Linked DNA regions of Aggregicoccus sp. 17bor-14. The protein of the gene in region 2 interacts with the protein of the main gene of each other region in a pairwise test. Links are inferred from orthologs where the notes say so. Each region holds a gene or a part of one and is shown on either strand. Other genes may lie near its edges.

Region 1 (15,680 bases), on a different replicon or contig from region 2:
TCGCGCTGCTCGCTGCGCCCGAGCCCCTCGGAGCGAACGTCCCCCAGGCGCTGCGCCTCGGCGTGCAGCCCGCTGCGCACGAGCCGCAGCCCCTCGGCGCTGCCCGGCCTCGCCGCGCGAAGGCCGCGCGCCCCGCGGCCGGCAGCGGCCGGGAGCACCAGGTGGCAGTGCAGGCCCGGGCGCACGCGGGGCGGTGCCACCGCGTGCAGGGTGCGCTGGAAGCTGCCGGGCGCCCGGGGGGGCGCGTCGGCAGGGGACTTCGAGTCGGAGGGGACACGCATCGGCTTGCTCCTGGAACGGTAGGACCTCCGCCCGCACGGAGCAGCCGGCGTGCCGGCCCCGCCTACCCGGGATGCGCGCTGCGGCCCGTCTCACCCCCGGGCCCCTGCCGTCCGGGAAGAGGGACGCCGGAGGCCTGCGCAGGAGGGTGCACGCCCAGCACCAGCAGCGCTGCGGCAACCTCCAGCAGCGCAGCCACGCCGTAGAGCCGGTGGCCGCCGAGCCAGTCGTAGCCCGCGCCCGCGCTCACGTAGCCGAGCAGGCCGCCCAGGCCGAAGCTCACGGACACGAACAGCGTCTGGCCGGAGGCGCGCAGCGCCGGCGGCGAGCGCTCCGCCATGAAGGCCACGCTGGCGACGTAGAACGCGCCGAAGGTCATCCCGTGCAGGAGCGACAGCGCGACGATCGCCACGGGCGAGCGCGTCGCCGCCATCCCTGCCCAGCGCACGGCGCTCGCGGCGAAGGCGAGGAAGAGCAGGTGGCGCGGAGCGAGCCGCCGCGCGAGCTGCGGATGCAGCAGCATCACCCCCACCTCCGCCGCCACCCCCAACCCGGAGGACAGGCCCACCACCGCGGGCCGCAGCCCGAGCGCCTCGACGTGCAGCGAGAGCAGGCCGTTGTACGGCGCGCAGGCGAGCCAGTGCAGACAGGTGGCCCCGAGCAGCAGCCGCACGTCGCGGGGTGCGAGCAGCCGCAGCCCCGCGAGCGGAGTGACGGCCGCGCCCGGGGCACTCGGCGCGCGGATGCGCAGGCTCCAGAGCGCGTACGCGGCCACGAGCCCCAGCGGGATGGCGACCGCCGAGCGGTCCGGGCGCACGGTGGCGAGCCCGAAGGCCGTGGTGCTCAGCACGAAGCCCACCGAGCCGAAGAGCCGCAGGCGCGCGTAGCTGCCGCCCACGTGGGCCACCCGGTGCAGGGTGAGCGCGTCGGCGAGCGCGGTCACCGAGGAGACGAACAGCGCGTAGGTCGCCAGCACGAGCAGCAGGGTGGCGAAGCGCGTGGCGAAGAGCAGCGGCGCGAAGGCGAGGCAGGCGCAGGTGGCGAGCAGGGTGAGCACGCGGTCCGGCCGCCCCGTGCGGTCCGCGAGGTGGCCCCACAGCGGCGGCATCAGCAGGGACATGAGAGGGCCCAGCGCGAGCAGCAGCCCCACCTGCGTCGCGCTGAGGGAGAGGGAGGCGAGGTAGGCGGGCAGGAAGGGCTGGGTGATGCCCAGCGCTGCGAAGTACAGGAAGTAGAAGCCTGCGAGCGCGCTGCGCCCGGCAACCTGCGGGGGCGCCGTCATGGGGCCGGCCCCTTAGCACGGGCCCCTCGATTGTGCCTGTCGGCAACCGTCGCTTTTGTGTACGGTGCCGCGCGCATGTCGACTCCGGATACCCCCCAGCCGGTCACCCTCGCCGAGGTCAAGAACGAGGCGGATCTGATCCAGGCGCTCGCCATTCGCGAGGTCGTCTTCATCGAGGAGCAGCACGTCCCGGAGGGCATCGAGCGCGATGCAGAGGACGCGCGCGCCTACCACGTCCTCGCGTTCCAGGGCGGGCACGCCATCGGCACGGGGCGATTGGTGATGATGGCCGCGCCCCCGCCCGGCGAGACCGGCGGCCGCTGGGCGCAGGTGGGCCGCATGGCCGTGCTGCAGTCGCACCGCAAGGCCCGCGTGGGCTCGCTGCTGCTCACCCAGCTGGAGGACGAGGCGCGCCGCCGCCAGGTGACGGGCATCCTGCTGCACGCGCAGCTGTACGCGCTCGAGTTCTACAAGAAGAAGGGCTACGAGCCGCTCGGCCCGGTCTTCCAGGAGGCCGGCATCGAGCACCTCGAGATGCGCAAGCGCCTCTGAGCGCTGGCGCTCCCCGCGTCAGCGGCGCGGCGGCCTCGGAGGAGGCGGCTGCGCGTGGCGCGGGTCCTCCGGCCAGCTGTGGCGCGGGTACTTGCGGCACAGCTCCTTGCGGATGGCCGGGTAGTGGCGCTCCCAGAAGCCCGCCAGGTCCGTGGTCACCTGCACGGCGCGCATGTTGGGCGCGAGCAGGTGCAGCACCAGCGGCACCCGGCCCGCGCACACGCTGGGGCCCTGCGCGAGGCCGAAGAAGTCCTGCAGGCGCGACTCCACCCAGGGCGGCTTGCCCTGCTCGTAGTGCACCTTCACGCCGCGCCCGCCCGGCAGCGTCACGCGCTCCGGCACGTGGTTCGCGAGCAGCCGCGCCTGCTCCGACGTGAGCCGCGCCTGCAGCGCGTCGATGAGGCTCACCCCCTCGAGGTCCGCGAAGCTGCGCGCGCCCACGCACAAGGAGGCGAGCGCGTCGCGGACGAAGGCCGCGTCCACGCTGGGAAAGCCCGCCTCGGGGAAGGCGCTCGCGAGCAGCCCCACGCGGGTGCGCCACTGCTCGAGCGCCTCCGCGCTCGCGAAGCGCTCGGGGCCCGCCGCGAGCGCCGCGTCCACCAGCACCCGCGCCGCCTCCTCGGACGGGGGCGCCACGGTGCGCGTCTCCTCGAGCACGAGGTTGCCGTAGGCCAGCCGCGTCACGCGCTCCACGCGCCGCGCGTCCGCGTTCCACTGCAGCGCGTCCAGCTCCTCGAGCGCCTCGGGGTAGAGGTCCAGCAGCCACTCGGGCTCCACCGCGCTCGCGAGCCGCACCACCGCGCCCTTGCCCGCGCGCTCCTCGGCGTCCACGGCCACCATCAGCTCGGGCTCGTGCACCACGCTCAGCTCGGAGAGCGTCGCGGTGCCGCCGCCGAAGAGCAGCAGCTCGGGCGCGCGGGGACGGCGCCGGCGCGCGACCCGGTCCGGATAGCCCGCGAGCGCGCTCAGCATCAGCGCCTCCTCGAGCGCCTCGGCGCGCTCGGGGCGGCGCCCCTGCTCCCGCACGGCGCGCCGCAGCTGCCGCTGCACGCGGTCCACCGCCTGCACTGCCGCGGGCTCCAGCGAGAGCCCCTGCAGGCGGCCCGGAGAGAAGCCCGCGCGCTCGGCCTCGCGGAAGCGCTCGAGCAGCTCGAGCAGGTCCGAGGGGCCGCTCACCACCGAGCCTGCCGCGCTGCCGCGCCCCTGGGGGCCGAAGCCCGCGCGCGCCTCGCGGCGGATGTCGCGCTCGCCCAGCAGCGCCGCGAGCACCGCCGCGTCCGCTCCCACGCCGCGCTTCTCACCCTCCGCGATGATGCGCGCCTGGCGCGGGTGCACGGGGAAGCGCAGCAGCCGCTCGCCCACGGGCGTCACGGCCCCTGCCGCGTCCACCGCGCCCAGGCGCCGCAGCAGCGTCTCGGCGGCTTCCAGCGACGCCGCGGGCGGCGACTCGAAGAAGGGGAAGGTGGCGAGGTCACGCACCCCCGAGGCGCGCAGTGCGAGCACGGTCTCGGTGAGATCCATGCGGCGGATCTCCGGCGCCTCCTGCTCGGGCCGCCCGTCGAAGTCGTGCTGCGTGTACAGGCGCAGGCAGTGGCCCGCGCGCGTGCGGCCCGCACGGCCTGCGCGCTGCGTGGCCGAGGCGCGGCTCACCTTCGCGACCTTGAGCGCGGGCAGCCCCGACCAGGGCGAGTGGGACGCCGTGCGGGCGAGCCCGCTGTCGATCACCGCCGCCACGCCGTCGATGGTGACCGACGTCTCGGCCACGTTGGTGGAGAGGATGAGCTTGCGGCGGCTGCTGCGGCGCACCGCGCGATCCTGCTCGGCGGGGGAGAGGTCGCCGTGCAGCGGGAGCACGTCCATGCCGTGGCGCTCGGCGAACTCCGCGCAGGCCTCCTTCGCGCGGCGGATCTCCCCGGCCCCCGGCAGGAAGACGAGCAGGTCTCCCTCCACGCCCGCGGCCACCAGGCGCTTCACCGCGGAGAGCACCTGCGCGTCGAGGTAGCGCTCGTCGGGCGAGGGCAGGTACTCGAGCGTCACCTCGAAGCGCCGGCCCTCGGAGCGCAGGGTGGGGCAGCCGCCCAGGTAGCTGCTGATGGGGCCCGCCTCCAGGGTCGCGGACATCACGACCAGCTTGAGGTCCGGGCGCGCGCCCTGCTGCAGGCGCGCGAGCTGCGCGAGCGAGATGTCCGCCGAGAGGTGGCGCTCGTGGAACTCGTCCAGCACCACCACGCCCACGTCGCGCAGCGTCGGATCGCCCAGCAGCCTGCGCCCGAGCACGCCCTCGGTGACGAAGGACAGGCGCGTCTTGCTGCTGCGCACGTCCTCGAAGCGCACCTGGTAGCCCACGGTCTCGCCCACGCGCTCGCCGAGCTCCTCGGCCACGCGCTGCGCGGCGAGCCGGGTGGCGAGGCGCCGCGGCTGCAGCACCACGATCTCCTTGCCGCCGCCCAGGCCCGCCTCCAGCAGCGCACGCGGAACGCGGGTGGTCTTTCCGGCGCCCGGGGGCGCCTCCAGCACGAGCGCCTGCGCACGCTTCAGCGTGGAGACGATCTCGGGCAGCAGCGGATCGATGGGGAGCGCGACCTCGGCCATGGCGTGCGGAGTCAGTCTCCGGCCCCCTCGGCAGGCTTGGCGGCCTTCTTCCGGCGGCGCGCGGCCTTGGGCGTCGGCGCGGCCTCCTCCTCGACGGGGGCAGACGGCTCGGGCACGGGCTCGGATACCGGCTCGGCCACGGCCTCCGCCTCGGCCGCGCTCGCGGCGCCGCCTTCTTCCTCGGGGGGCTCGTGACCCTCCTCGAGCGGGGGCTCGCCCTGTGCCTCCGCGGCGGCATCTTCCCCGACCGCGGCCCCGGCCTCGACGTCATCCGCGTGGACCGCGTCGAGCTCGAGCGGCCCGCCGCCGCGGCCCGGGCGGCGCTTGGGCTTGATGCCGAGCCCGGAGGCGTCGAAGGCGTCGCGCACGGGAGTGAGGGCCGCTTCCGCGAGCAGGCGCGCCTGGCGCACCGCGATGTCCAGGCGACGGCCCAGGGTGATCAGCCCCTCGCGCAGCGGCGCGGCCTCGTCCTCGGGCAGCGGCGCGGGGTTGTAGCAGGCGAGCCACTGCACGTAGGCCGCCGCCACCTGGTCGAGCACGGGCCGCACGAGCGCGAGCTCGTCCTGGGCGAGCAGGCGCGTCACGTACGAGGACTTCAGCCGGCGCTCGTACAGCGCCGCGTACTCGGTCACGGCCTCCCGGCTCGCGCGCCGCAGCTGGGGAAACTTCAGGTGGGGGAAGAGCGCGTCGATCACCGGCGAGCGGCTGCCCGCGCTGAAGGTGATGCCTGCATGCAGCTTCTCGAGCGCGTCCACCCAGACGTTGAGCAGCTCGGCGCCGAACTCCTCGCGCACCTCGTCCAGCTCGGGCAGGTCGCGCACGCGCTCGAGCATCCCCGGTGCCGGGATGCGCTCGAGCCGCACCAGCTCCAGCGCCGCGCCCATCCACTCCTTCTCGCGGACGAGGCCCCGCTTGCCGCTCAGCTGCTCCTCGGCACCTGCGAGCCGGGTCTCGAAGACCTCGGCGAAGCGGATGAGATCGTAGGCTTCCAGGCAGCTGAAGGACATGGCGTCCGCCCATACCACAGGGCGGCGCCGTCCCGGGGCCTCCGCTTTCAGCGCCCGTGCAGCAGGGCCTGCAGCGCGCCGGGCGCGGTGAAGTCGTCGAAGGCGAACTCGGCGCCGGCCGCCTGCAGCTCCTGCGCGCTGTAGCTGCCGGTGCCTACCCCGATGGTGGTCGCCCCGATGCCCTTGGCGGCCGCCACGTCCTTCGGCGTGTCCCCGATCACCACCACGCGGCAGGCCTCCAGCGGAGCGCCCAGCAACGCCGCGCCCGCGCGGGCCCCGTGGCGGATGAGCTCGGTGCGATCCTCGGCATCGCAGCCGAAGCCGCCGAAGCGGAACGGCTCGTAGAGCTGCACGCGCTCGAGCTTCACCTTCGCCCCGGGGCGCACGTTGCCCGTGCCCAGCCCCACGGCGAAGCCGCTGCGGGCGCTCGCCGCCTCCACGGCCTCGCGCATGCCCGGGTGCAGCACGTAGTCGCGGTCCTGCACCTTCGGGATCTCCTCGTGCAGGCCGGCGATGTACGCGGCGATGAGCGCGTCGATCGCGGGCTCGGTGGGCTGCACGCCGATGACCTCCAGCCCTTTGCGCACGATGGCCCGGTCGGTCATCCCGGACATCTTGAAGGAGTCGCAGGCGTCGCGGCGTCCGTGGAGGCGCTCGAAGGCGAGCTCCATGGCGCGGCGGCCCGCGCCCCCGGTGGTGACGAGGGTGCCATCGATGTCGAAGAGGAGGACGGTGGGTTGCATGCGGCGGCTTGCTTAACGGGCTTCGCGCCCGAAGGCGAGCCCCGCTGCCCGAACGCTGGGCGGGGAGGGCGGCAGGCTCCGGCCCGCTACGGCGCGCTCAAGGCTCCAGCCGGCTGAGGCTCTGCTGCAGGGCCTCGCGCACGCGCTCGGACTCCTCGGCCGCGAGACGCTCCTCCAGGGCGCTGCGCGCCGTGTCTCCACCCAGGCCGCCCAGCGCCCTCGCCGCGGCGGCGCGAACCTCGCCGTCGCGGTCCGAGAGCATCGGCGCGAGCACGGGCAGGGCCACGCGCCCGGCCTGCTGCCCCAGGGCGAGCGCGGCGGCGGCACGCACGGGCGGCGCGACGTGTGGGTCCTCCACGAGCGCGCGCAGGCGCACCTCGGCGCGGGGATCCTCGCAGCGCCCCAGTGCCTCCACGGCATCGAGCGGCAGCGGCACGCTGCTGCGGGGCTCCGCGAGCAGCGCGTCCACCGGAGCGCAGGCCGTGCTGCGGGCCGCGGAAGCGGGCGCAGGCGCAGCCACTGCGGAGGGCGACGTCGCGGGCGGAGCGGGGCGCGCGCAGGCGCTCCCTGGGAGGACGGCGGCGCCGAGCCACAGCAGCAGGCGGCTCAGCGCGAGGGGGCGGTGCATGGCTGCGCGGCTCGGGCCCATCGGATCCTCCGGACGAGTGCGGCGCGCGCATCATGCCAGCGTTGCGCGGCGGCTCGCAGTGGGGCGGGCGCACCTGCAGCGCAGGCGGATTGTTGCACCGCGCGGACGCATGTAGGGTGGGGTGTATGGCTGGGCGCGTCTTCTTCTTCCTGCAGCACGCGACGTACGAGCCCGCGTTCCAGGCGGCCTCGATGGGCATCACTGCCGCGGCGATGGGGGACGAGGTCTACTTCGTCTTCGCCTTCGATGCGCTTCGCCAGCTCGTGCGAGGCAGCTTCGGGCTCCCGCACACCGAGAAGGAGATGGCGGAGAGCGCTCGCGCAGAGGGCCTCAACGTCCCGCCTCCCGCGCGCATGCTCGCGGAGGCGCGCAGCCTCGGCGCACGTCTCATCGCGTGCGACACCACGGTGCGCATCTGCGGCTTCGACCCCGCTGAGCTTACCTTGGAGCACACGCTCGACGAGGTGATGGGGCTCGCCTCGCTCTGGCGACTCACGAGCGGCGCGCGCACGCTCAGCCTGTAGCTTTGCAGACCCGCGGCTGCGCGCGCAGAACGCTGGCTCCGTGAGTGCTCGCAGAGGTATCCTCGCCGGGCTCTTATTTCGGGCCACGTCGAGGATGGGTGCTCCGTCCTGCCGGCCCCGTGAGGAACACGAACAACATGCGCGCCAAGCTGACCATCCTCAGCGCTCTTGCAGTGGGCATCGCCGCCGGTGCGATCGCGGGCTGCCAGACCTATGACTTCGAGCCGGTGAACCCGCTCGCGCTGGGCCAGACCACGGTGCTGAACAAGGTCGTCGCGAAGGGCGAGACCCCCAACATGATGATGCTCGTGGACACCTCGGGCTCCATGAACACGCCGGTGGCGTGCGGCTCCGGCACCTGCCCCACGCGGTGGCAGGAACTGCAGGGCGCAATGAAGACCTTCCTCACCGGCAGCGGGACGGTGGCGCGTCTCGGGCTCACGACCTTCCCGGACACGCAGGTCGGCAACCCCATCGGCCCTGCGTGCACCGCCTCGAGCAAGGTCGACAAGGATCTGCCCGCGCCCGGAACCGACGAAACGGCCGTGCAGCTGCAGGCGCGTGCCAACGAGATCAACGCGATCCTCCAGAAGATCAACTCGGGCCAGTCCGGCGCGGAGATCGTGGTGGGCGGGACCCCGACGAGCGTCAGCCTCCAGTTCGTGGGCGGCCTGCCCGCGCTCCAGGATCCGGACCGCGAGAACCTCGTGCTGCTGCTGACGGACGGTCTGCCCAACTGCAATCCGAACAACCCCGCCAGTGGCATCACGGATCCGGCTGCCTGCCGATGCACGCTGGGCACCAATGCTTGCAACGACGCGGAGTCCGAGCGCCTGGGCTGCCTCGACAAGGACGTGAGTGTGCAGCGCGTGGAGGAGCTGGCCAGCCGCGGCATTCGCACGATCGTGATCGGCTTCGGAGCGGAGACGACCTCGGGCACGGCGGTGGAGGTGCTCAACGCAATGGCCGAGAAGGGAGGCTTCGCTCGTCCGTGCGCGCCCGGTCAGGCCACCTGCACGAAGTTCTATCCGGCGTCGAACCAGCAGGAGCTCGCCGCGCAGCTGGCGGCCATCTCGGGGCTGCTGCCCGGAAACCCCTGCCTCGTGCCGCTGACCACCGAGCAGCTGCCCAGCGACGACAAGCTGCTCGTCGTGAAGCTCACTGCGGACGGTGTCACCCGCACGGCCGAGCAGGGCACGGACTACCAGCTGAATCGCACCGGCGACAAGCAGGGCGTGGAGATGATCGGCGCCACCTGCGAGCGCATCAAGCAGTCCACCCCGCGCGATCCCGTGACGCTCGAGGTCTTCGCCGTCCAGCCGAAGTAGGCGAGCGGCGCGCCAGGCAGGCGCGTGCTGCGCGCCTTTACGCAGACAGGGACGGGCACTAGGTTCGCAGCCCGTCCCCACTTCGTCTGGCGCCCATGAAGATCACGCTCCTCTCGCGCTCCGCCTCCATCCCGTCCACCAAGCGCCTCATCGAGGCGGCGCGCGCGCGCGGGCACAAGGCGCGCGTGCTCAACCCGGTGCGCGTGGAGATGCACCTCGACGGACGCAGCGCGAACCTCTACTACCAGCGCAAGAAGCTCTCGCCCTGCGACGTGGTCATCCCGCGCATCGCGCAGAGCATCAGCAACTACGGCCTCGCGGTGGTGAACCAGTTCGCGATGCGGGGCATCCCCATCGTCAACAGCGCCCAGGCCATCGCCCAGTCGCGCAACAAGATGCGCACGCTGCAGCTGCTCTCGGCGCACGGCATCGACATCCCGGCCACCGTGATGGCGCGCGACGCCGGAGACCTGAAGGAGATGGTGGGGCTGGTGGGCGGCGTGCCCGTGCTCGTGAAGCTGCTGCAGGGGCAGGAGAAGCACGGCGTGATGGTGTGCGAGAGCCTCCAGTCGCTCGAGGCAGCGCTCGAGGCCATCCTCGGCCTCGGCCACAACCTGGTGGTCCAGCAGTACGTGAAGAAGACGGGGCACGATCTGCGCGTGCTCGTCATCGGGGGCAAGGCCGTGGCGGGCGTGCGCCGGCGCCCCCGCGTGGGCCGCCTCTCCGCCACCCTCAACCGCGGCGCGCGCCTGGAGGGCATTGCGCTGTCGCCCTCCCAGCGCGAGGCCGCCGAGGGGGCGGCGCGCCTGGTGGGCCTCGACGTCGCCGCCGTGGACCTCCTGGACGTGCAGGGCGCCCCCAAGGTCTTCGAGGTCAACAGCTCGCCGGCCCTCCCGGAGATGGAGGCGGCGACGGGCATGGACCTCGCCGGTCTCATCGTCGAGCGCGCCGAGCAGCTGGTGCGCGAGGCGCCGCCGCGCGCGCCCCGCCGCGAGCGCGCGGCCTCCAGCGCCCCGGCTGCCAAGCGCGGGCGTCGCACGCCCAAGGCCTCTGCCGGAGGGCTGTGAGGCGAAAGTCCGTCCGTGCGTCGGGGCAGGGCAGTGATAGAAGCGAGCGGTCCCGTCCAGGAGTCGTCTCCCATGCCCCTGCGCCCCGCGCTCGCCCCTCTGCTCGTGCTCGCCCTGCTGGCCCCGCTGCGCGCGGTGGCCGGGGAGCCTGCGGCGGCGCCCGGGTCGCGCTTCGAGCTGAGCACCGAGGGCAGCTCGCTGCGGCTGCGCGCCGGTGAGCGCGGCGTCTTCGTCCTCACGGTGAAGACGCGCGGCGGCGCGCACGTGTCCGACGAGGCTCCGCTCAAGCTCCTGCTGCAGAGCGCCCAGCTCACGCCGGCGAAGACCCGGCTGGGGCAGGCGGACTCGGTCGCCCGGAAGCAGCCGGGAGAGGCCTACGTCGACCCGCGCTTCGAGGTCGCCTTCACGGCGCCGCGCCCGGGCCGCGCCTCCCTGGACGCCCAGCTCACCTTCTTCCTGTGCATGGAGGAGCGCTGCGAGCGCATGGAGCGCAGCGTGTCCCTTCCCGTCGAGGTCCTGTAGCCCGTGTCCAGAGAGCGAACCCCGCAGCATCCGCAGCGTCGTGAGGGACGGGAGGGCCGCCGCTCCCAGGGCGAGCAGCGCCTCGTCTACGGAGTGAACCCCGTGCTGGAGGCCCTGCGGGCGCACCCGGATGCGGTGGAGCGCCTCTACACCTCCGAGGGGCAGCTGGCCGGCCGCGCGGGCGCGGAGCTGCTGGGACTCGCGCGCGAGGCGGGCGTGCGGGTGGAGAGCGTGGCGCGCGAGCGCCTCGCCCAGCTCGCCGACGGTGGCGTCCACCAGGGCGTGGTCGCGGAGCTGCGCGCCTTCTCGTACAGCGAGCTCTCGGACCTCATCGAGCGCGCCCAGGCGAGCGGGCGGCCGCCGCTCTTCGTCGTCCTGGACGGCATCCAGGACCCGCACAACCTCGGCGCCATCATCCGCTCGGCGCACGCGCTGGGCGCCCACGGCGTGGTCATCCCCAAGGACCGGGCGGTGCAGGTGACCGGCACGGTGGCCAAGGCCTCGGCCGGTGCGGTGGAGTACTGCCCCGTGGCCCAGGTGGTGAACCTGTCGCGCGCGCTCGAGGAGCTGAAGGCCGCAGGCATCTGGATCGCCGCCGCCGACCCCGGCTCCCAGGAGCCCCTGTGGCGCGCCCGCCTGGACGGCCCCATGGCCATCGTCGTGGGCGCCGAGGGGGCAGGCGTGCGCGAGGGCGTCCTCAAGCACTGCGACTTCCGCCTGCAGATTCCGATGATCGGCCGCGTGGGCTCACTCAACGCGTCCGTCTCCGCAGCGGTTCTGCTATACGAGTGCGCCCGCCAGCGGGCCGCGCCTGCCGCCGGGGGAAAGTAGGGCGGCGGCGGATCAAAGCGCTTGACTTACATCGTCGGCTGCTCGTACAAAGCGCCCGCTTTTACGGACCGGAACGGTGGCTGCGGGCGCCTCCGGCGAGCAGGCGGGTGTAGGGGTAGGGAAGCAACCGGGATTCGCCGGTGTAGCTCAGTCGGTAGAGCAACTGATTTGTAATCAGTAGGTCGCGGGTTCAAATCCCGCCGCCGGCCAAGTGGGACGGGGCCGCGGATGAGGGCCCGAGGCAAAGAGAACGCAGCACGGTCGAAGGAGTTTTGATACGGAGGGGTGCCCGAGCGGCCAAAGGGAGCAGACTGTAAATCTGCCGGCTCTACGCCTTCGTTGGTTCGAATCCAACCCCCTCCATCGGTCCATGCGGGAATAGCTCAGTTGGTAGAGCGTCAGCCTTCCAAGCTGAATGTCGTGGGTTCGAATCCCATTTCCCGCTCCACCCGTTGTTTGGTTGCAAATAAGCCCTGATAGCTCAGTTGGCAGAGCGCATCCTTGGTAAGGATGAGGTCTCCAGTTCAATCCTGGATCAGGGCTCCATTTTTCGAGGAGCGTTATGAGCAAGGAGAAGTTCGATCGCAGCAAGCCCCACGTGAACATCGGGACGATTGGGCACGTGGACCACGGCAAGACGTCGCTGACGGCCGCCATCACGAAGGTGCTGGCGAAGACGGGCGGCGCGACGTTCCTCGCGTACGACCAGATTGACAAGGCGCCGGAGGAGCGCGAGCGCGGCATCACCATCTCCACCGCGCACGTGGAGTACCAGACGCAGAACCGGCACTACGCGCACGTGGACTGCCCGGGCCACGCCGACTACGTGAAGAACATGATTACGGGCGCGGCGCAGATGGACGGCGCCATCCTCGTGGTCTCGGCGGCCGATGGGCCCATGCCCCAGACGCGCGAGCACATCCTGCTCGCCCGCCAGGTGGGCGTGCCCTACATCGTCGTCTTCCTCAACAAGGTGGACATGCTGGATGACCCCGAGCTGCGCGAGCTCGTGGAGATGGAGGTGCGTGACCTCCTCAAGAAGTACGACTTCCCCGGTGACAGCATCCCCATCGTGCCCGGCAGCGCCCTCAAGGCGCTCGAGGGCGACACCTCGGACATCGGCGAGGGGGCCATCCTCAAGCTGATGGCGGCCGTGGACAGCTACATCCCCACGCCCCAGCGCGCGACGGACAAGCCCTTCCTCATGCCGGTGGAGGACGTGTTCAGCATCGCGGGCCGCGGCACGGTGTGCACGGGGCGCGTGGAGCGCGGCATCATCAAGGTGGGCGAGGAAGTCGAAATCGTCGGCCTCAAGCCCACGCAGAAGACCGTCGTCACGGGCGTGGAGATGTTCCGCAAGCTGCTGGACCAGGGCATGGCGGGCGACAACATCGGCGCGCTGGTGCGCGGCCTCAAGCGCGAGGACGTGGAGCGCGGCCAGGTGATGGCGAAGCCGGGCAGCATCACCCCGCACACGAAGTTCAAGGCGCAGATTTACGTGCTGACGAAGGAGGAGGGCGGCCGCCACACCCCCTTCTTCAAGGGCTACCGCCCCCAGTTCTACTTCCGCACCACCGACGTGACGGGCACCGTGAAGCTGCCGGAGAACGTCGAGATGGTGATGCCGGGCGACAACATCGCCATCGAGGTGGAGCTCATCACCCCCATCGCCATGGAGAAGGAGCTGCGCTTCGCCGTGCGCGAGGGCGGCCGCACCGTGGGCGCCGGCGTCGTGGCGGACATCATCGCGTAATTGGTGTAGTCTCGGTTTCAACAGGCACTTAGCGTGCCGAGGGGAGAGTCGGTCCGCCGGCTTTCCCCTCTTGCCTTCTGAAGAGTGACGTCATGCCCAAGGGTAATCGCACCATCATTTCGCTCGAGTGCACGGTGTGCAAGGAGCGGAACTACACCACGACCAAGAACAAGCGGAAGAGCCAGGACAAGCTCGAGCTGAACAAGTTCTGCCCTCGTGACCGCAAGCACACGCCGCACAAAGAAGGCAAGGTCTAGGCTTTAGGCCAGTAGCTCCAACGGTAGAGCAGCGGTCTCCAAATCCGCGTGTTGTGGGTTCGAATCCCTCCTGGCCTGCCAGTTTTTTCCGAGTGAGCGGGGACCCTCGGGGACGAAAGTGCCCCGAGGGTTCCTGCCTTTTCGCATTTCCGGTCTCGCAGCACCCGTGAGGAACGATGGCGACGGCAAGTGAAGCCAGCCAGCAGGCCAACCGCTCGGCGATGGATCCCAAGCGCCTGGTGGTCATTTTCTACCTGATTGCCGGCATCGTGCTGGCGCTGTTCCTCGAGCACGTCTTCGGTCTGCTGTGGGCCAAGGCGGGCTGGAACGACCGCGAGCTCATCGAGGGGCTCGGCTGGAACATCTCCACCTTCGTGGGCTTCGCCGTGGCGATCGCGCTCGTGGTGGCCGCGTTCGCGAACAAGCGCGTGCACGACCTCTCGGTGGACGTGGCCAGCGAGCTGATGCGCGTGAGCTGGCCCACCTGGAGCGAGACCCGCGCCTCCACCTTCGCGGTGGTCGTGGCCTCCCTCGTCGCCGCGGTGCTGCTCTTCTTCATCGACACCGTGGCCTACAAGCTCATGGTGGACTGGCTGCCGGCGGTGTGGGGGAAGCTGTAATGGCGATGAAATGGTACGTCGTCCACACCTACTCGAACTTCGAGAACCAGGCGAAGAAGAGCCTGGAGGAGAAGATCCGCCTCGAGGGGCTGCAGGATCAGTTCGGTGAGATCCTCATCCCCATGGAGCAGGTCGTGGAGATGGTGAAGGGGGAGAAGAAGACCTCCAAGCGCAAGTTCTTCCCGGGCTACATCTTCGTCCAGATGGACCTGAACGACCGCACCTGGCACCTGGTGAAGAACACCCCCAAGATCACCGGCTTCCCGGGCGCCGCGCAGAACGAGCAGCCCACGCCCATCTCCGACAAGGAGGTGAGCCGCCTCACCAGCCAGATCTCCGAGGGCGCCGTGAAGGCCAAGCCCAAGGTGCAGTTCGAGGACGGGGACACCGTGCGCGTGATCGACGGCCCCTTCGCGAACTTCAACGGCACCGTGGAAGAGGTCAACGCCGAGAAGGGCCGCGTGAAGGTGCTCGTGAGCATCTTCGGCCGCTCCACCCCTGTGGAGCTGGACTTCATGCAGGTGGAGAAGACCACCGGTTAAGCATTCCGAATCTCCCCGCGCGCTGAGCGCGGGAGCAACCCGGTGGGAGGGCCGTCGTCAGCGGCTCCGCTCGAACCACCGAATCGAAAGGCAGTCGCCATCCGATGAAGAAGGTCACAGGACAGGTCAAGCTGCAGATCCCGGCCGGCAAGGCCAACCCCGCCCCCCCGATCGGCCCCGCGCTCGGTCAGCAGGGCGTGAACATCATGGAGTTCTGCAAGCAGTTCAACGCGGCCACGCAGCAGCAGGCGAAGGAGAGCCTGATCATCCCGGTGATCATCACCGTGTATCAGGACCGCTCCTTCACCTTCATCCTGAAGACGCCGCCCGCGGCCGTCCTCATCAAGAAGGCCGCCGGTCTGCACACCGAGAAGAAGAAGGGCTCTGGCGCGAAGAAGCCGGGCAAGGAGAAGGTCGGGCAGATCACCCGCAAGCAGCTCGAGGAGATCGCCAAGACGAAGATGGGCGACACCACGGCCGCTTCGCTCGAGGCCGCGATGAACACCATCGCCGGCACCGCCCGCTCCATGGGGATCGACGTCGTCGCCTAAGGGTCGGCCGTCACCTACCTTCGAAAGGATTCTGAATCATGCCTAAGCCTGGAAAGAAGTTCGCCGCGGCCTCCGCCCTGGTCGACCGCAACAAGCGCTACACCATCACCGAGGGCTTCAAGACCCTCAAGGCGTCCGTCGACGCCCGCAAGACCAAGTTCGACCAGACGGTGAACGTGGCCATCAACCTGGGCGTGGACCCCAAGCACGCGGACCAGATGGTTCGCGGCGCGGTCGTCCTCCCCCACGGCACCGGCGCCACCGTGCGCGTGGCCGTGTTCGCCCGCGGCGAGAAGGCCACCGAGGCCGAGGCCGCCGGCGCCGACGTGGTCGGCGGCGACGAGCTCGCCAAGCGCATCGAGGGCGGCTTCCTCGACTTCGACACCGTCATCGCCACCCCGGACATGATGGGCGTGGTCGGCCGCCTCGGTAAGGTGCTCGGTCCCCGCGGCCTCATGCCCAACCCCAAGGTCGGCACCGTGACCGTGGACGTGCGCAAGGCCATCGGCGACGCCAAGGGCGGTAAGGTCGACTTCCGCGCCGAGAAGGCCGGCATCGTGCACGCGAAGATGGGCAAGAGC
Region 2 (14,693 bases):
GCCGGCGGCGTGCGCGCCGAGCTCGCGCTGGTGGGGGAGCGCGCGCGGCTCTCCGCCGAGGCCGCGCGCAACCTCGAGGTGCTCGAGGGCGCCGGGGGCGAGGCGCTCGCGCTCGAGGCGCTCGCGCCGCTCCGCGAGGGGGACGTCGCGGTGGACGCGCTGCTGGGCACGGGCTTGAGCCGCGCTCCGGAGGGCCCCTTCGCCGAGGCCATCCGCTGGCTCGAGCGCCAGCGCGAGGCCGGGGCGAAGGTGGTCAGCGCGGACCTGCCCAGCGGGCTGCACAGCGACTCGGGCCAGGCCTTCGAGCCCTGCGTGCAGGCGGACCTCACGGTGGCCTTCGGCGCCGCGAAGCTGGGACAGGTGCTGCAGCCGGGGGCAGCGCGCTCCGGCGAGCTCTCGGTCGCGGACATCGGGCTGCCCGCGGGCGTGCTCGAGCGCCTCGCCGGAGAGAGCGCGCACCTGGTGGAGGCCGCGGACGTGCTCGCGGCCTTCCCGGCGCGCGAGGCGGACACGCACAAGGGCACCTTCGGCCACGTGCTGGTGGTGGCGGGCAGCCGGGGCAAGTCGGGGGCTGCCGCGCTCTCGGGCCAGGGGGCGCTGCGCGGGGGCGCGGGCCTCGTCACCGTGGCCACGCCGGCGGACGCGCTGGACGCGGTGCTCGCGCACGCGCCCGAGCTGATGGGCGTGCCGCTGCCGGCGGGGGCGGCGCTGGGGCCCGAGCACCTGGACGCGCTGCTCGCGGCGGCCGAGGGCAAGGATGCGCTGGTGCTGGGGCCGGGCTTACCGCGCGGGCCCGGGACCGCGGCGCTGCTCGGCGAGCTGCTCTCGCGCGTGGAGGCGCCCGCGCTGCTGGATGCAGACGCGCTCAACGCCGTCTCCGAGGATCTCTCCGTGCTCGCGCGCGCGAAGGGGCCGCTGGTGCTCACCCCGCACCCGGGCGAGATGGCGCGCCTGTGTGGGCAGCCCACGAAGCAGGTGCAGGCGGCGCGCGTGCAGGTGGCGCGGGACTTCGCGCGCGCGCACGGCGTCACCCTGGTGCTCAAGGGCTCGCGCACCCTCACCGCGCTCGCGGACGGGCGCGTGTACGTGAACCCCACCGGCAACGCCGGCATGGCCACCGGCGGGGCAGGGGACGTGCTCTCGGGCCTCACCGGCGCGCTGCTCGCGCAGGGGCTCGAGCCCGCGGTCGCCGCGTGGGCCGCGGTGTACGCGCACGGGGCCGCGGGAGACCTCGCGGCTCGACGCCGGGGACAGGCGGGGCTGCTCGCGCGCGACCTGCTCGAGGGGCTGTGCGAGCTCTGGGTGGGGTGGCAGCGATGACGCTCCCCACGCGCTCGCGCACACTCGTCTCGGGCTCTCCCGAGCAGACGCACGCGCTCGGCGTGCGGCTCGGGCGCCTGCTGCAGCCGGGCGACTTCGTGGGGCTGGTGGGGGACCTGGGCGCGGGCAAGACGCACTTCGTGCGCGGAGTGGCGGAGGGCGCGGAGGTGGACCGCTCCGAGGTCGCGAGCCCCACCTTCGCCATCGTGTATCCGTACCGGGGCCGCGTGCCGCTCTACCACGCGGACCTCTACCGGCTCGCGGACGCGGACGAGCTCTACGCCACGGGCTTCCACGACCTGGTGGGCGCGGACGGCGCGGTGCTGGTGGAGTGGCTGGACCGCGTGCCCGAGGCCGCGCCCCGCGAGCACCTGCGCCTCACCTTGAGCGCGGACCGCGAGGACCCGGAGGAGCGCAGCCTCCAGGCCGACGCGGTGGGCGCGCGCGCCGTGGCGCTGCTCGAGGCGTGGCTGCCCGCGCAGGGCTGAGGTTGTCGCCGGCGAAAAACGAGCGGCGCCCGGGGCCACGAGGGCCACCGGGCGCCGCAGGACTTCAGGTCACGGACCGGGCTAGTAGGTGCCGGACAGCGTCACGCCCGAGTACGCGCTGTACGCGTTGAGCATGATGTACCAGTCGCCGGCGGCCGGAGCGCTGATGGTGCAGGTCTCCGCGTTGCCGGTGAGGTACGGGCGGCAGTTGTAGGTGGTCGTGGTGGGCTTCGCGCCGGAGCGGACGTAGAGGTCCGCGTCGCCCGTGCCACCGCTGATCTTCACGGTGAGCGAGGGACGGCCCGACGGCACCGAGATCTTCCAGTACTGCGAAGAGCCGGTCGCGCCGGAGATGTTCGACACGGGCACGCCGTTGGTCAGCACCGGCGTGGTGTCGGTGCCGCCGCCCGCGGTGTACGAGCCCACGATGCTCACGCCGGAGAAGGCCGAGTAGGCGTTGAGCATGATGTAGTAGGTGCCCGCGCTGGGCGCCGCGAAGGTGCAGGTCTCGGCGTTGCCGGTGAGGTACGGGCGGCAGTCGTAGGTGGTGGTGGTGGGCTGCGAGCCGAAGCGCACGTACATGTCCGCGTCACCCGTGCCGCCGCTGATCTTGATGCTCAGGTTGGTGGCGCCCGCCGGGACGGCCAGCGTGTAGTAGACGTTCGCGCCAGTCGCGGCGCTCTGGCCCGTGAGGGTCACGCCGTTGCTCAGCGCGGTGGAGCCGGTCGGAGGAGGCGGGGTGGTGCCGCCGGGCACGCCCACCGCGTCCCAGGCCTGGGTGACGGAGGCCGCCACGGTGCTCCCGTAGAGGTCGGTCGCCGCCTGCACGGTGGCGTTGCGCGCGCCCTGGAAGTTGGTGGACGCGGTCATGTAGTTGGCGTTGGCGCGGTAGAAGATGGCGCCGGCCTTCTGCGTACCGATGCCCGTCACGTTGACGGTGGTCTTGGCGCGCGGGTGCGTGCCGCCCGTGGACAGCAGCTTGAACGCGAGGTTCGCGATGCCCGAGTTCGAGTGCACGCCGCCGTTGTCGGAGGTGCCCGTGTAGCGCTCGGGGTAGTAGTCCTTCGAGGAGCCGTCCTGGGTGGGGTTCGCCATGTAGCGCAGCGCGTCGCCCGCGGTGCCCGGCGTCCAGATGTCCTCGCCGATCTTGAAGACGTCCGCGTCGGTCGCCCAGGTGCGGGTCCAGCTCTCGCAGTAGGCGGCGAAGATGTCGCTCATGCCCTCGTTGAGCGCGCCGGACTCGCCCGAGTAGGTGAGGTTGGACTCGTTCTCGGTCACCGCGTGGGTGAGCTCGTGCACGGTCACGTCCAGGTCGCGGCCCAGCGGACCGGACTGCACGCCGTCGCCGTCGCCGTACACCATCTGGGTGCCGTCCCAGTAGGCGTTGACGTAGTTGGTGCTGTAGTGCACCGAGCTCTTGAGCTGCGCGCCGGCGCCGTTGATGGAGTCGCGGCCGAAGTTCGCGCTGTAGCAGTTGTAGGTGGTGCCGAGGTGATCGTAGTTCTGGTCGATCGTCGCATCACCCGTGGTGGCCCCACCCTCGCTGCGGCGCAGCGTGCCCGGCAGGGTGCTGCCGTTGTTCGCCGAGTACACGACGCGGTTGAGCGCGCTGTGGATCTGCGGCTGGCGCTCGAGGAGGCTGCCGTCCTGCGCGCTCACGTAGACGAGGTCGCGCACGGGGGTGCCATCGGCGCGGGCGCCGGTGACGGTCACCTGGTACGCGAGCGACATCGCGCCGGTGTCGGACTTGAGGAAGTACACGAGCCGGCCGCTGCTCGCGGCAGCGCCCTGCACCTCGTCCGAGGCGCGGGTGGCCGCGACGCTCGCCGCCTCGGCGGCGATGCGCGGGGTGGCGGAGAGGCTCACGCCGTCGCGCGCGGTGCCGTTGACCGCATAGATGGTGCCCTCCTTGTTCACGTGGACGATGAGCTCACCGCCCACCACCGGCAGGCCGTTCTTGGTCTGCTGGTAGCGCAGGTGGGTGAAGTCCAGCTCGTCCTGCTGCACGCCGCGAACCACCAGGTCCTCGGCGCGCAGGCGGAACACCGGCGCGATGCGCTGCAGCGAGGTGCCCACGCGCGCAGGCGCGTTGGACTGCCCGAAGCTCGCGATCGTCTGGTCTGCCTGGCCGAGGTCGCCGCGCAGGAAGGTGGGGACCCCGCGCACGCCCACGTCCACCACCTGGGCGGAGGGCAGCGCGCTCAGCGCGGACTGGACCTCGGCGCTGCCGACGTCCTCCTTCACCACCGCGTCGTTGTCGTTGACCTGAATCGAGTTGTCACCGCACGCGGTGAGCGCCAGTACTGCTCCAGCCAGGATGCTGCTACGCAGGTTTCTCAAGCGGGTAACCCCCTCCAGAGTGTGGAACTGCGGCCCGCGCATGAGCACCTGCTGTGCCAGCGCTGCGGGGACCTGATTCCAGCCGGTTGAGGTCACCCCCCCGGGGGTGGATCTGCGGAGAGCTGCTCCAGTGTCGGAGGCGCTCGACGTCAAGTTCTCTTACGCTTCGCGGATTTCCGCCCGGAAACCGGGCGCTTGCGGCTCAAAACCCCCGCTGACCGGTTCCCGGACAGCGGGTGGAGCACGCGTGGTCCAACGGGCGGAGCCCAGCGTCAGGCGCAGGACAGCGGCGCGAGCGCGTCGAGCTGCCAGCGGTGCAGGACGAGGTCGCGGCTCACGCCCACCACGCCGTCCTCGGGCACCTCGTGCCAGTGGTCCTCGCCGCACAGGCGCTCGCTCGCGATGACCAGCTGGGCGAGCCGGGTGCCGGGGCTGGGCGGCGAGCCCGCCTCGCGGCGGGCGGACTCGGAGAAGAAGAGGGTTCGGTGGCGGCGGGTGGCCACCATCACGTCGCCGTCCGTGGCGAGGAAGTTCATGGACGAGCGCTCCTGGGGCCGCGTCTCACCGGGTAGATCGGTGAGGCGTGACACCTCGCGCATCGTCTGGGCGAGCGCGCGCGCCACGTCCTCGGCCTCGGCCGGGGCCTCCAGGGGGCGCAGCGCTCCCAGGAAGGTGAGGAAGAGGTAGAAGCAGCGCTCGGAGTCCGTGGCGCCGCGGATGCGCGCGCGCAGGTCCGGGCGGATGAGCGCCTCGATCGCCTGCTGGTGCTGCGCGAAGCGCTTCACCGTGCCGTTGTGCACGAAGGACCAGCGCCCGTAGAGGAAGGGGTGCGCGTTGCGCAGCTCCACCGAGCCCACCGAGGCGAGCCGCACGTGCGCCACCACCGCGCGGCTCGCGACGAGGCTGCTCACCCGCTCGAAGTCCGGGTCGCTGTGCGCGGCGCCCAGCCCGTGCGCCACCTGCGGCAGCGCCGCGTCCCCGTAGGAGGCGATGCCCCAGCCGTCCTTGTGCTCGCGCGACTGCTGCAGGAGCGAGTTCTTCTCCGTCACGAGCGAGCGGTGGACGGCGGTTGGGACGTTGGAGCGAAACCCGAAGAGGCGGCACATGGCGTGCCCCCTCTTATACCGCTGCGCTCGCGGTGGGCGCACGGCGCGCGCGCCTGCTCCCTCAGCGACAGAGCAGGCTGCCGTCCCCGGACACCCGCTCTGTCGACTCGTGCACCACCCGCCCCGCCTTGAGCACGGTGCGGGCGTGGTTGATGCCCAGGTGGTAGGGCAGGTGGCGGTAGCTCTCGCAGCCGAAGAGCACCAGGTCCGCCGGGTCCCCCGGGGCGAGCCGGCCGGCCCCCTCGAGCCTCAGCGCGAGCGCCGCGCCGCGGGTGGCCGCCCAGTAGGCCTCGGCGGCGCTGAGGCCGTTCTCCAGGCAGGCGAGCCCCATGGCGAGCGGCAGGTTCTCGCTCATCGCGGAGCCGGGGTTCACGTTGGTGCCCAGCGCCACGTTCACCCCCGCCTCGCGCAGGCGGCGCCCGGGGGCGTAGGGGCGCATGCGCAGGAAGAGGGTGCTGGTGGGCACCAGCACCGCACTCACCCCGGCCGCCGCGAGCGCGCGGATGCCCGCCTCGCTCACCTGCTCCAGGTGGTCCGCGGTGGCCGCGCCCAGCTCCGCGGCGAGCTCTGCGGCGCCGAAGGGCGTGAGCTGGTCTGCGTGCAGGCGCGGCAGCAGGCCGTGCCGCTTGCCCGCCTCGAGCATGCGGCGCGCCTCCTCCTTCGTGAAGGCGCCCTCCTCGGCGAACACGTCGCAGAAGCGCGCGAGCCCCTCGGCCGCCACGCGCGGGAGGATCTGCTCCACGCACAGGTCGAGGTAGGCCTCGCGCCGCCCGCGGTACTCCTCCGGAAGGGCATGCGCGCACAGCAGCGTGGGGACCAGGCTCACGGGCGCGCGCGCGCCCAGCGCCCGCACGGCGCGCAGCATCGCGAGCTCGCTCTCCACGTCCAGGCCGTAGCCGCTCTTCACCTCGGCCGTCGTCACGCCGTAGGAGAGCAGGCGGCGCAGGCGGGGCAGGGCGAGCTCCACCAGCCGCGCCTCGCCCGCCGCGCGGGTCGCCCGCACGGTGCTCACGATGCCGCCGCCCGCCTGGGCGATCTCCAGATAGGTCGCGCCCTGGTTGCGCAGGTCGAACTCCGCCGAGCGCTCCCCGGCGAAGACGAGGTGCGTGTGCGGGTCCACGAAGCCCGGCCCGACGAAGCCGCCGCCCGCGTCCAGCACCTGCGTGCTGCCGGTGACGGCGGCCGCCGGCAGCGCGCTCTCGGGCCCCACGAAGGCGACCCGGCCCCCGAGGACGCCCACGCAGGCCTGGGGCCAGGCGGTGAGCGCCTTCTCCGCGGGCTCGCGGGGGCTCCCCTTGAGCGTGAGCACCTCGGAGGTGTTGCGGACCAGCAGCTCGAGGGCGGGCATGGGAGGGGCTCCTCTAGACGGTGATGCCCGGGATCTTCACGCCGCGCGCCTTGGCCACCTCCACGGCCTCGGAGTAGCCCGCGTCCGCGTGGCGCAGCACGCCCATGCCCGGATCAGACGTCAGCACGCGCTCGAGGCGGCGCGCGGCCTCCTTCGTGCCGTCCGCCACGATGACCACGCCCGAGTGCAGCGAGTAGCCCATGCCCACGCCGCCGCCGTGGTGGAAGGACACCCAGGACGCGCCGTTCGCGGTGGCCGCGAGCGCGTTGAGGATGGGCCAGTCCGCCACCGCGTCCGAGCCGTCCTTCATCGCCTCGGTCTCGCGGTTGGGGCTCGCCACCGAGCCGCAGTCCAGGTGGTCGCGCCCGATGACGATGGGCGCCTTCACCTTGCCGGTGCGCACCAGCTCGTTGAAGAGCAGGCCCGCCTTCTCCCGCTCGCCGTAGCCCAGCCAGCAGATGCGCGCGGGCAGGCCCTGGAAGGCCACCCGCTCCTGCGCGAGCGTGATCCACCGGCGCAGCGACTCCTTGTGGGGGAAGAGCTGGAGGATGGCCTCGTCCGTCACGCGGATGTCCGCCGGGTCTCCCGAGAGCGCCACCCAGCGGAAGGGCCCCAGGCCCTCGCAGAACATCGGGCGGATGTAGGCCGGGACGAAGCCCGGGAAGTCGAAGGCGTCCGCGAGCCCCGCGAGCTGCGCCTGGGCGCGGATGTTGTTGCCGTAGTCGAAGACGTGGCTGCCGGCCTTCGCGAAGTCCAGCATCGCCTGCACCTGCATCGCCATCGACTCGCGCGCCCGCTTCACGTAGCCCTGCGGGTCGCGCCGGCGCAGCTCGTCCGCCGCCGCGAGGCTCAGGTCCGTGGGCACGTAGCCGTTGAGCGGATCGTGCGCGCTCGTCTGGTCCGTGACCAGGTCCGGCCGCACGCCGCGGCGGTACAGCTCGCGGAACACCTGCGCCGCGTTGCCGATGACCGCGACCGAGAGGCCCTTCTTCTTCGCCTGCGCGTCCTTGCACAGCTCGAGCGCGTGGTCGAGGTCGCGCGCCACCACGTCCAGGTAGCGCGTCTCCACGCGGCGCTGGGCGCGCGCCGGGTCGATCTCCACGCCCAGGAACACCGCATTGTTCATGGTGGCCGCGAGCGGCTGCGCGCCGCCCATGCCGCCCAGGCCGCCGCTGAGCACCAGGCGCCCGGCGAGGTCCGCGCTGCCGAAGTGGGTGCGGCCCGCCTGCGCGAAGGTCTCGTAGGTGCCCTGCAGGATGCCCTGCGTGCCGATGTAGATCCACGAGCCGGCCGTCATCTGGCCGTACATCATCAGCCCCTTGGCCTCGAGCTCGTGGAAGTGCTCCCAGTTGGCCCACTTGCCCACGAGGTTCGAGTTCGCGAGCAGCACGCGCGGCGCGTCCGGGTGGGTCTTGAGGATGCCCACCGGCTTGCCGGACTGCACCAGCAGCGTTTCGTCGTCGCCGAGCGACTGCAGGCTCTTCACGATGCGCTCGAAGGAGGGCCAGTCGCGCGCCGCCTTGCCCGTGCCGCCGTAGACCACCAGGTCCTCGGGCCGCTCCGCGACCTCGGGGTCCAGGTTGTTCATCAGCATGCGGAGCGCCGCCTCCTGGACCCAGCCCTTGCAGGAGAGGGTGTTGCCCCGGGGGGCGCGGATGACGCGAGACATGGCTTTGACTCCTCGAGAGGGAAGGGGGCCCGAGCGGGCGGCGCAATCTACCCAAACGCACGCCCGCTGCGAGCGCAACCTACACCGGCCGGAGGTCGCCGGGCAGGCGGGAGGAGGAGCCGCACCCAGGCGGGCCGCACCCTGCCGTCCACGCCCGCGGCGCCCACTCATCGCAGTGGCCGCCCGTACGAAGCGTGCGCAGGATGACACCACCTGTGCGCCGCGCTGTGCTAACCCGCGGTGCCCGGAAGCCGCACTGCCTGAGCTGAGCTGCCTCGTTCGAACAAGGAGAGCCGCGCGCATGAGCCGTCGTCACGTCCGGGTGGTGGGAGCGATGCTGGAGCGAGAGGGCGGCCGCTACCTCATCACCCAGCGGCCCTCCACGGCCTCGCTGCCCCTGCTCTGGGAGTTCCCCGGCGGGCGGGTGGAGGAGGGCGAGTCGGACGCCGAGGCGCTCGCGCGCGAGCTGCGGGAGGAGATGGGCATCAGCGTGAAGGTGCTGGAGCAGGTGATCCACACCCACCACGAGTACGAGCGCTACGACATCGACTTCCGCGTCTTCCGCTGCCAGCTGCGCGACGGTTCCGAGGCGGTGAAGCACCTGCGGGTGAACGATCACCGCTGGGTGACGCTGCACGAGATGTCCGACTACGAGTTCCCCGCCGCGGACGCGCGCACGCTCGAGAAGCTGCTCGGGCTGGACCACTAGGGCTCACGAGGGCAGGCGCAGGGGGCAGGCGGCCCTCTGTGCAGGCGCTCCCGCGCCGAGCAGCACCCAGGGCATCTGCGAGCGGCACGACAGTGCCCCCGTTATTTCCGTACGGACTTCACGCTTCTGATCGGAAGCCACGGGGGCACACACATGTGCGCCCGGTGGCTTGACGGGCGGGCAACGGTGAACATCTTTGCTCGGCGACGCCGTCCGATCGGATGGGGCGTGGGGTGGGGGAGGAGACGCGTGCCGACGATGAAGCCTCAGAATGTGCCGCCGCCGGGGGGTTCCCCGCGGAGCAAGAAGCCGGAGAAGCAGGCCCCGCAGGGTCCGAAGGGGTTCCGCTTCGGCTCGCCGCTGGGGTACGTGCTGCTGCTGGTGTTGGGCTTCATGCTCTTCCGCAACGTGTTCCAGGACGCGGGCGTGCGGCGCGTGAGCTACAGCCAGCTGCGCGAGGGCATCCAGAACGGACAGTTCAGCCGCGTGCAGCTCTCGCCCGAGTGGGTGAAGGGCTACCTGAAGGACAGCGCGCCTGCGCCCAAGGACGACAAGGCCCTGCGCAGCGAGCCCAGCGCCCTGCCGTGGATGGCGTACCGGGTGAGCGGCGACGACGATCTCATCAAGCTGCTCGAGGAGAAGGGCATCCAGTACGAGGCGGTGCCCCAGTCGGGCTTCTCCGAGGTCCTCTGGATCTGGCTCATCCCGCTCGGCCTCGCCTTCCTCTTCTGGAGCTTCATGATGCGCCGCATGGCCGGGGGCATGGGCCAGGGGCCGCAGAGCGTGATGAGCTTCGGCAAGACGCGCGCGAAGGTGCAGGCCGAGGTCGACACCGGCGTGGGCTTCAAGGACGTGGCCGGCGTGGACGAGGCCGTGGACGAGCTGCGCGAGATCGTCGAGTTCCTCAAGACCCCGGAGAAGTTCCGGCGCCTCGGCGGCCGCATCCCCAAGGGCGTGCTGCTGGTGGGCCCGCCGGGTACCGGCAAGACCCTGCTCGCGCGCGCCGTGGCGGGTGAGGCGGGGGTGCCCTTCTTCAACCTCTCCGGCTCCGAGTTCGTGGAGATGTTCGTCGGCGTGGGCGCGGCCCGCGTGCGTGACCTCTTCGCCCAGGCGACCGCGAAGGCGCCCTGCATCATCTTCATCGACGAGCTGGACGCGATCGGCAAGAGCCGCAACGCAGGCATCGCCGGCGGCCACGACGAGCGCGAGCAGACGCTGAACCAGCTGCTCGCGGAGATGGACGGCTTCGACGGGCGCACCGGCCTCATCATCCTCGCGGCGACCAACCGCCCCGAGATCCTGGACAGCGCCCTCATGCGCCCGGGCCGCTTCGACCGCCAGGTGCTGGTGGACCGCCCGGACAAGCGCGGCCGCGAGCGCGTGCTGGAGATCCACAGCCGCGAGGTGAAGCTGGGCTCCGACGTGGACCTCAAGGGCATTGCCGCGCGCACCCCGGGCTTCGCCGGCGCGGACCTGGCCAACGTGGTGAACGAGGCGGCGCTGCTCGCCGCCCGCCGCAACCGCGACGCCGTCATGCGCGCCGACTTCGAGGAGGCCATCGAGCGCGTGGTGGCCGGCCTGCAGAAGAAGAACCGCCGCATGAACGAGAAGGAGAAGGAGATCGTCGCCCACCACGAGGCGGGCCACGCGGTGGTCAGCTGGATGCTCCCGCACGCGGAGCGGGTGACCAAGGTCTCCATCATCCCGCGCGGGCTCGCCGCGCTCGGCTACACCATGTCGATGCCGCTCGAGGACCGCTACCTCATGTCCTTCGACGAGCTGAAGGACAAGATGGCCGGCATGATGGGCGGCCGCGCCGCGGAGGAGATCTTCATCGGCGAGGTGTCCACCGGCGCCTCCAACGACCTGAAGCAGGCCACCGACATCGCCAAGATGATGGTGCGCGACTACGGCATGAGCACCCTGGGCCCCGTGGCCCTCGGCCAGGAGCAGGGGCCGGGCTTCCTGCGCAGCGCCGGCATGCCCGAGACCCGCACCTACTCGGAGCAGACGGCGCGCTTGGTGGACGAGGAGATCCGCAAGATGGTCAGCGAGGCGCTGGACCGCGCCCGCCTCGTGCTCAACACGAACCGCGCGAAGGTGGAGGCGCTCGCCGCGCGCCTGCTGGCCACCGAGGTCATCGACGAGGACGACATGACCAAGATCCTCGGGCCCAAGGCCATGGCGCGCCGCGGGATGCTGCACCCCGAGGCCCGCCAGGTGGTCGCCGCGCACCCCGCGGAGGACGCCGCGGAGCAGGCCAGCACCTCGCACGCCTCGCCCCTGCCGGAGCCGCTCGGGGACGCCTAGGCCGCAACCCCCGCTCACGCCTGCCTGCTGCCCAGGCGACTGCTCGCCCCGTCGACCACCGCGCGCCTGCGGTGTCGGCGGGGCGAAATTATCTTGAGCCACACGTCACCCCAGAGGAGGGAGTCGCCCGTGGAGAACCGGATCGGCAAGAGCTACGTCGCTCGCAAGGCGCTGTTCGCCAAGGGCCTTCGCGATGGTCGCCTCACGGTGCAGGAGATCGAGGAGGCGCTGCCTGCGGGCACCCTCACGGCTGCCGAGCGCTGGCTCCTCTACTACTCGCTGCGCGCCGCCCAGGTGGAGATCATCGACGAGGTGACCGGCCAGGTGGACCCCGGCATCTCGCTCGAGGAGGCGATGGCGCACACGGAGCACTAGCGCGCGCGCACCGCCCCTTTGACAGGTGGGGGCCCCTGGTTAGCTTGGCCACACTCCTTTTCGACGACCCGAACGAGGTCCTGAGGCCATGCACGACTCCGACAACAGCCCGCCGCAGCCCACGCCGGTCGAGGACCGGCGCCGCTTCGACATGAACGGCAACCTCCGCGAGGAGGCCGCCGGCCAGCAGCAGCCCCAAGCGGGCGAGGACCCCGAGCGCCAGCGCCTCGCCGAGGAGCTCGCCGCGAGCCGCAAGCGCGTGGACGAGCTCGCGCGCGCCTACCAGGCCCTCTCGCAGGACCGGGAGGAGTTCAAGCAGCGCCTCACCCGCGAGCGCGAGCGCATGCTGGACGTGGAGCGCGGCAAGGTGGCCACCACGCTGCTCGAGGCGATCGACGAGCTGGACCGCAGCCTCGCCGCGAGCGGCAACGACACGGGCCCGCTCGCGCAGGGCGTGCGCCTCATCCGCGACGGCCTCGTCGCCAAGGTGCAGAGCACCGGCATCGAGCGCATCGACGTGGTGGGCAAGCCCTTCGACCCGAACACCGCCGAGGCCACCGACATGGAGCTCACCGCGAGCCCCGACGAGGACCACAAGGTGGTGGCCGAGGTGCGCGCGGGCTACCGGATGAAGGACCGCGTGATCCGCCCGGCCCGGGTGAAGGTGGCCAAGTACGTGCCCCCCGCGCAGGCCTGAGGGAACACGGGCGGGGAGGGGGCGGAAATAGGATGTGCGCCGCGCTGTTCGGCCGGACTATGAGGCTGTCCGTGCGCGCTCCCCGCTACGCCCTGCTCCCCCTGCTCGCGGCCCTCTCGCTCGGCCCCGCCGGTGCTGCGCCCCAGCCGCGGCCCGCGGCACCGAAGGACGCGCCCCGGGCTGCGCCAACGGGGGCGCAGCAGGCGGCCCCGGAGGGCGCACGGAGCGGCGCGGCCGAGGGCGTGATGGAGTGGCTGCGCGCCCGCGTGGCGGACCACGCGGCGTATGCGCGCGCCACCCAGGCGCCCGCCACCCCCGGGAGCACCGCGCAGCTGTGGCGCGAGCGCCCCGCGGGCGAGGCGGCGCTGCCGGGCTTCGTGCCGCCCACCTCGCTCGCGCCCCTCGTGCGCGAAGTGCAGGCGGGGGTGGTGAACATCAACACCGTGGGGCCCCGGGACGTGGTGGGTACGGCCACGCGCGCCACCGGCTCGGGCTTCATCCTCAACGCGGACGGCTACGTGGTCACGAACAACCACGTCATCGCCAAGGCGCGCGCCATCCAGGTGCGGCTGGGGGACGGGCGCGAGTTCCCCGCCGAGGTGGTGGGGCGCGACCCCGAGACGGACGTGGCGCTGCTCAAGCTGCGCGCGAGCGGCCCGCAGCGCCTGCCCACCGTGTTCCTCGGGGACTCGGACCGGCTCGAGGTGGGCGAGTGGGTGGTCGCGATCGGCAACCCCTTCGGGCTGGACCACTCGGTCGCCCACGGCATGGTGTCCGCGAAGGAGCGCATCCTCGGGGTGGGCATCTTCGACGACTTCATCCAGACGGACGCGCTCATCAACCCGGGCAACTCGGGCGGGCCGCTGTTCAACATGCGCGGTGAGGTGGTGGGCGTGAACACGGCCATCATCAGCCAGGGGCAGGGCATCGGCTTCGCGGTGCCCATCAACCTGGTGAAGGAGCTGCTGCCCAACCTGCGCGAGAACGGGCGCGCGGTGCGCGGCTGGCTCGGGGTGAGCCTGAAGAACGAGCCCAGCGCGCCGGGCGCCGAGGGCCTCGCCGACACGGGCGTGGCCGAGGTGGAGACGGTGTTCCGCGACAGCCCCGCCGCGCGCGCCGGCATCCGGCCCGGGGACCGGCTCGTGGGGGTGAACGGGAAGGCCACCGGCGACTACCAGCAGCTCAAGCGGCGCGTGAAGCTGATGGCGCCGGGCACCGAGGCCACCTTCACCCTCAAGCGCGGCCGCGAGGTGCGCGAGGTGCGCGTCACCATCGGCGTGCCGCCGGCGCAGGAGCCGCTCGAGGCGCTGCAGGGCCCCGGCAACCTGGACCGCGTGGGGCTGGTGGTGGCGGACCTGCCGGCGGAGGCCGCCGCGGCCGCCGGCTACAAGCCCTTCGCGGGCGTGCTCGTGGTGGGCGTGACCCCCGGCGGCAGCGCGCAGGCGGCGGGCCTGCGCGAGGGAGACCTCGTGGTGGAGGTCAACCGCAAGCGCGTGCGGGACGTGGCCGGCGTGCGCAGCGTGCTGGAGGGCGCGAGCCCCGCGGCGGACCTGCTCCTGCGCGTGCAGCGCGGAGACGCGCTGCAGTACGTGGTGCTCAAGCCCTCCTGACGCGGGGAGCGCCGGGGCGCTGTCAGTGCCCGCGCGCGAGCCAGAGGGCGAGCGGCTCGCCCGTGCGCGCCACCTGCACCTGGATGCCCTCGATGCGGGCGCTCACGCCGTAGATGCGCCCGCCGCCCTTCTTGGGGAGGCTCCACACGCCGGTGGGCACGAACACCACCTGGGCGCGCACGCCACGCATCTGGAAGAGGCGCTGGAAGGTGCCGGCCATCCAGCCGTCCGGGGCCTGGCCCTCGGCGCGCACGAGCCCCAGCACGGGGTTGCCCTTCGCGTCCGTGCGCTTGGGCGAGCCCTGGCACAGCGCGTAGTTGCTCGCCGGGAAGAAGGGGGTGACGTTCACCTCGAGCTCCCCCGAGCCCTCGTCGAAGCGGCCCGGCTGCAGCATCCCGGCCGAGTCCTCGCCCACCAGCAGGTAGTGGCGCTTGCCGTCGTGCTCCTTGCGGAAGGCCTTCGCCTTGTCCTCGCAGGCCTTGCCCGCCCCCGGCTCGCACTCGCCCACGTACTTCTCCAGGAAGCTGCCCAGGCCGCCCACGGCCTCGGCGCCCGAGCGCAGCTGGGTGAAGCGGGGGTCCTCCTCGGCGCGGGCGCCGAGGGGCAGCAGGAGCAGGGCGAGGGCGGTGGGCAGGGCGAGGCGCATCACGGGCGGAGAACTCCACGGGCAAGGAAGACGTGCGGGCGCATCCTGCCATCCGCCCACGGGCTTGGGGGCGCC

Evidence for each region.
Region 1: the proteins of tsaE (region 2) and rlmB interact in binary tests that used the Escherichia coli proteins (3 or more experiments, as listed by UniProt). The link is inferred for Aggregicoccus sp. 17bor-14 from one-to-one orthologs.

What each region holds. Positions count from the first base shown.
Region 1 is NZ_VJZZ01000001.1:484,961-500,640, reverse strand. Bases 9,732-12,462 are described here. They hold rlmB (23S rRNA (guanosine(2251)-2'-O)-methyltransferase RlmB), read left to right. Parts: upstream 9,732-10,548; coding sequence 10,549-11,376; downstream 11,377-12,462. Other genes in these bases: tuf (elongation factor Tu), read left to right, coding at 11,939-12,462; FGE12_RS02200 (hypothetical protein), read left to right, coding at 10,096-10,545; FGE12_RS02205 (RimK family alpha-L-glutamate ligase), read left to right, coding at 9,732-10,023. Also shown: FGE12_RS02250 (hypothetical protein), read right to left, coding at 1-281; FGE12_RS02245 (MFS transporter), read right to left, coding at 344-1,561; FGE12_RS02240 (GNAT family N-acetyltransferase), read left to right, coding at 1,637-2,113; ATP-dependent helicase HrpB, read right to left, coding at 2,132-4,705; FGE12_RS02230 (hypothetical protein), read right to left, coding at 4,717-5,712; FGE12_RS02225 (HAD family hydrolase), read right to left, coding at 5,760-6,455; FGE12_RS02220 (HEAT repeat domain-containing protein), read right to left, coding at 6,553-7,083; FGE12_RS02215 (DsrE family protein), read left to right, coding at 7,230-7,628; adventurous gliding motility lipoprotein CglB, read left to right, coding at 7,766-8,956; more of FGE12_RS02205, read left to right, coding at 9,052-9,731; more of tuf, read left to right, coding at 12,463-13,129; rpmG (50S ribosomal protein L33), read left to right, coding at 13,222-13,386; preprotein translocase subunit SecE, read left to right, coding at 13,563-14,006; transcription termination/antitermination protein NusG, read left to right, coding at 14,006-14,548; rplK (50S ribosomal protein L11), read left to right, coding at 14,653-15,099; rplA (50S ribosomal protein L1), read left to right, coding at 15,138-15,680. UniProt on the Escherichia coli protein: Specifically methylates the ribose of guanosine 2251 in 23S rRNA.
Region 2 is NZ_VJZZ01000008.1:285,271-299,963, reverse strand. The notes cover bases 63-3,062. They hold tsaE (tRNA (adenosine(37)-N6)-threonylcarbamoyltransferase complex ATPase subunit type 1 TsaE), read left to right. Parts: upstream 63-1,316; coding sequence 1,317-1,808; downstream 1,809-3,062. Other genes in these bases: FGE12_RS17390 (M4 family metallopeptidase), read right to left, coding at 1,890-3,062; FGE12_RS17400 (NAD(P)H-hydrate dehydratase), read left to right, coding at 63-1,320. Outside these bases: more of FGE12_RS17400, read left to right, coding at 1-62; more of FGE12_RS17390, read right to left, coding at 3,063-4,148; FGE12_RS17385 (class II glutamine amidotransferase), read right to left, coding at 4,421-5,254; hutI (imidazolonepropionase), read right to left, coding at 5,316-6,602; hutU (urocanate hydratase), read right to left, coding at 6,616-8,271; FGE12_RS17370 ((deoxy)nucleoside triphosphate pyrophosphohydrolase), read left to right, coding at 8,573-8,980; ATP-dependent zinc metalloprotease FtsH, read left to right, coding at 9,239-11,290; FGE12_RS17360 (hypothetical protein), read left to right, coding at 11,420-11,665; FGE12_RS17355 (nucleotide exchange factor GrpE), read left to right, coding at 11,754-12,362; FGE12_RS17350 (trypsin-like peptidase domain-containing protein), read left to right, coding at 12,608-13,972; FGE12_RS17345 (DUF6066 family protein), read right to left, coding at 13,995-14,618. UniProt on the Escherichia coli protein: Required for the formation of a threonylcarbamoyl group on adenosine at position 37 (t(6)A37) in tRNAs that read codons beginning with adenine.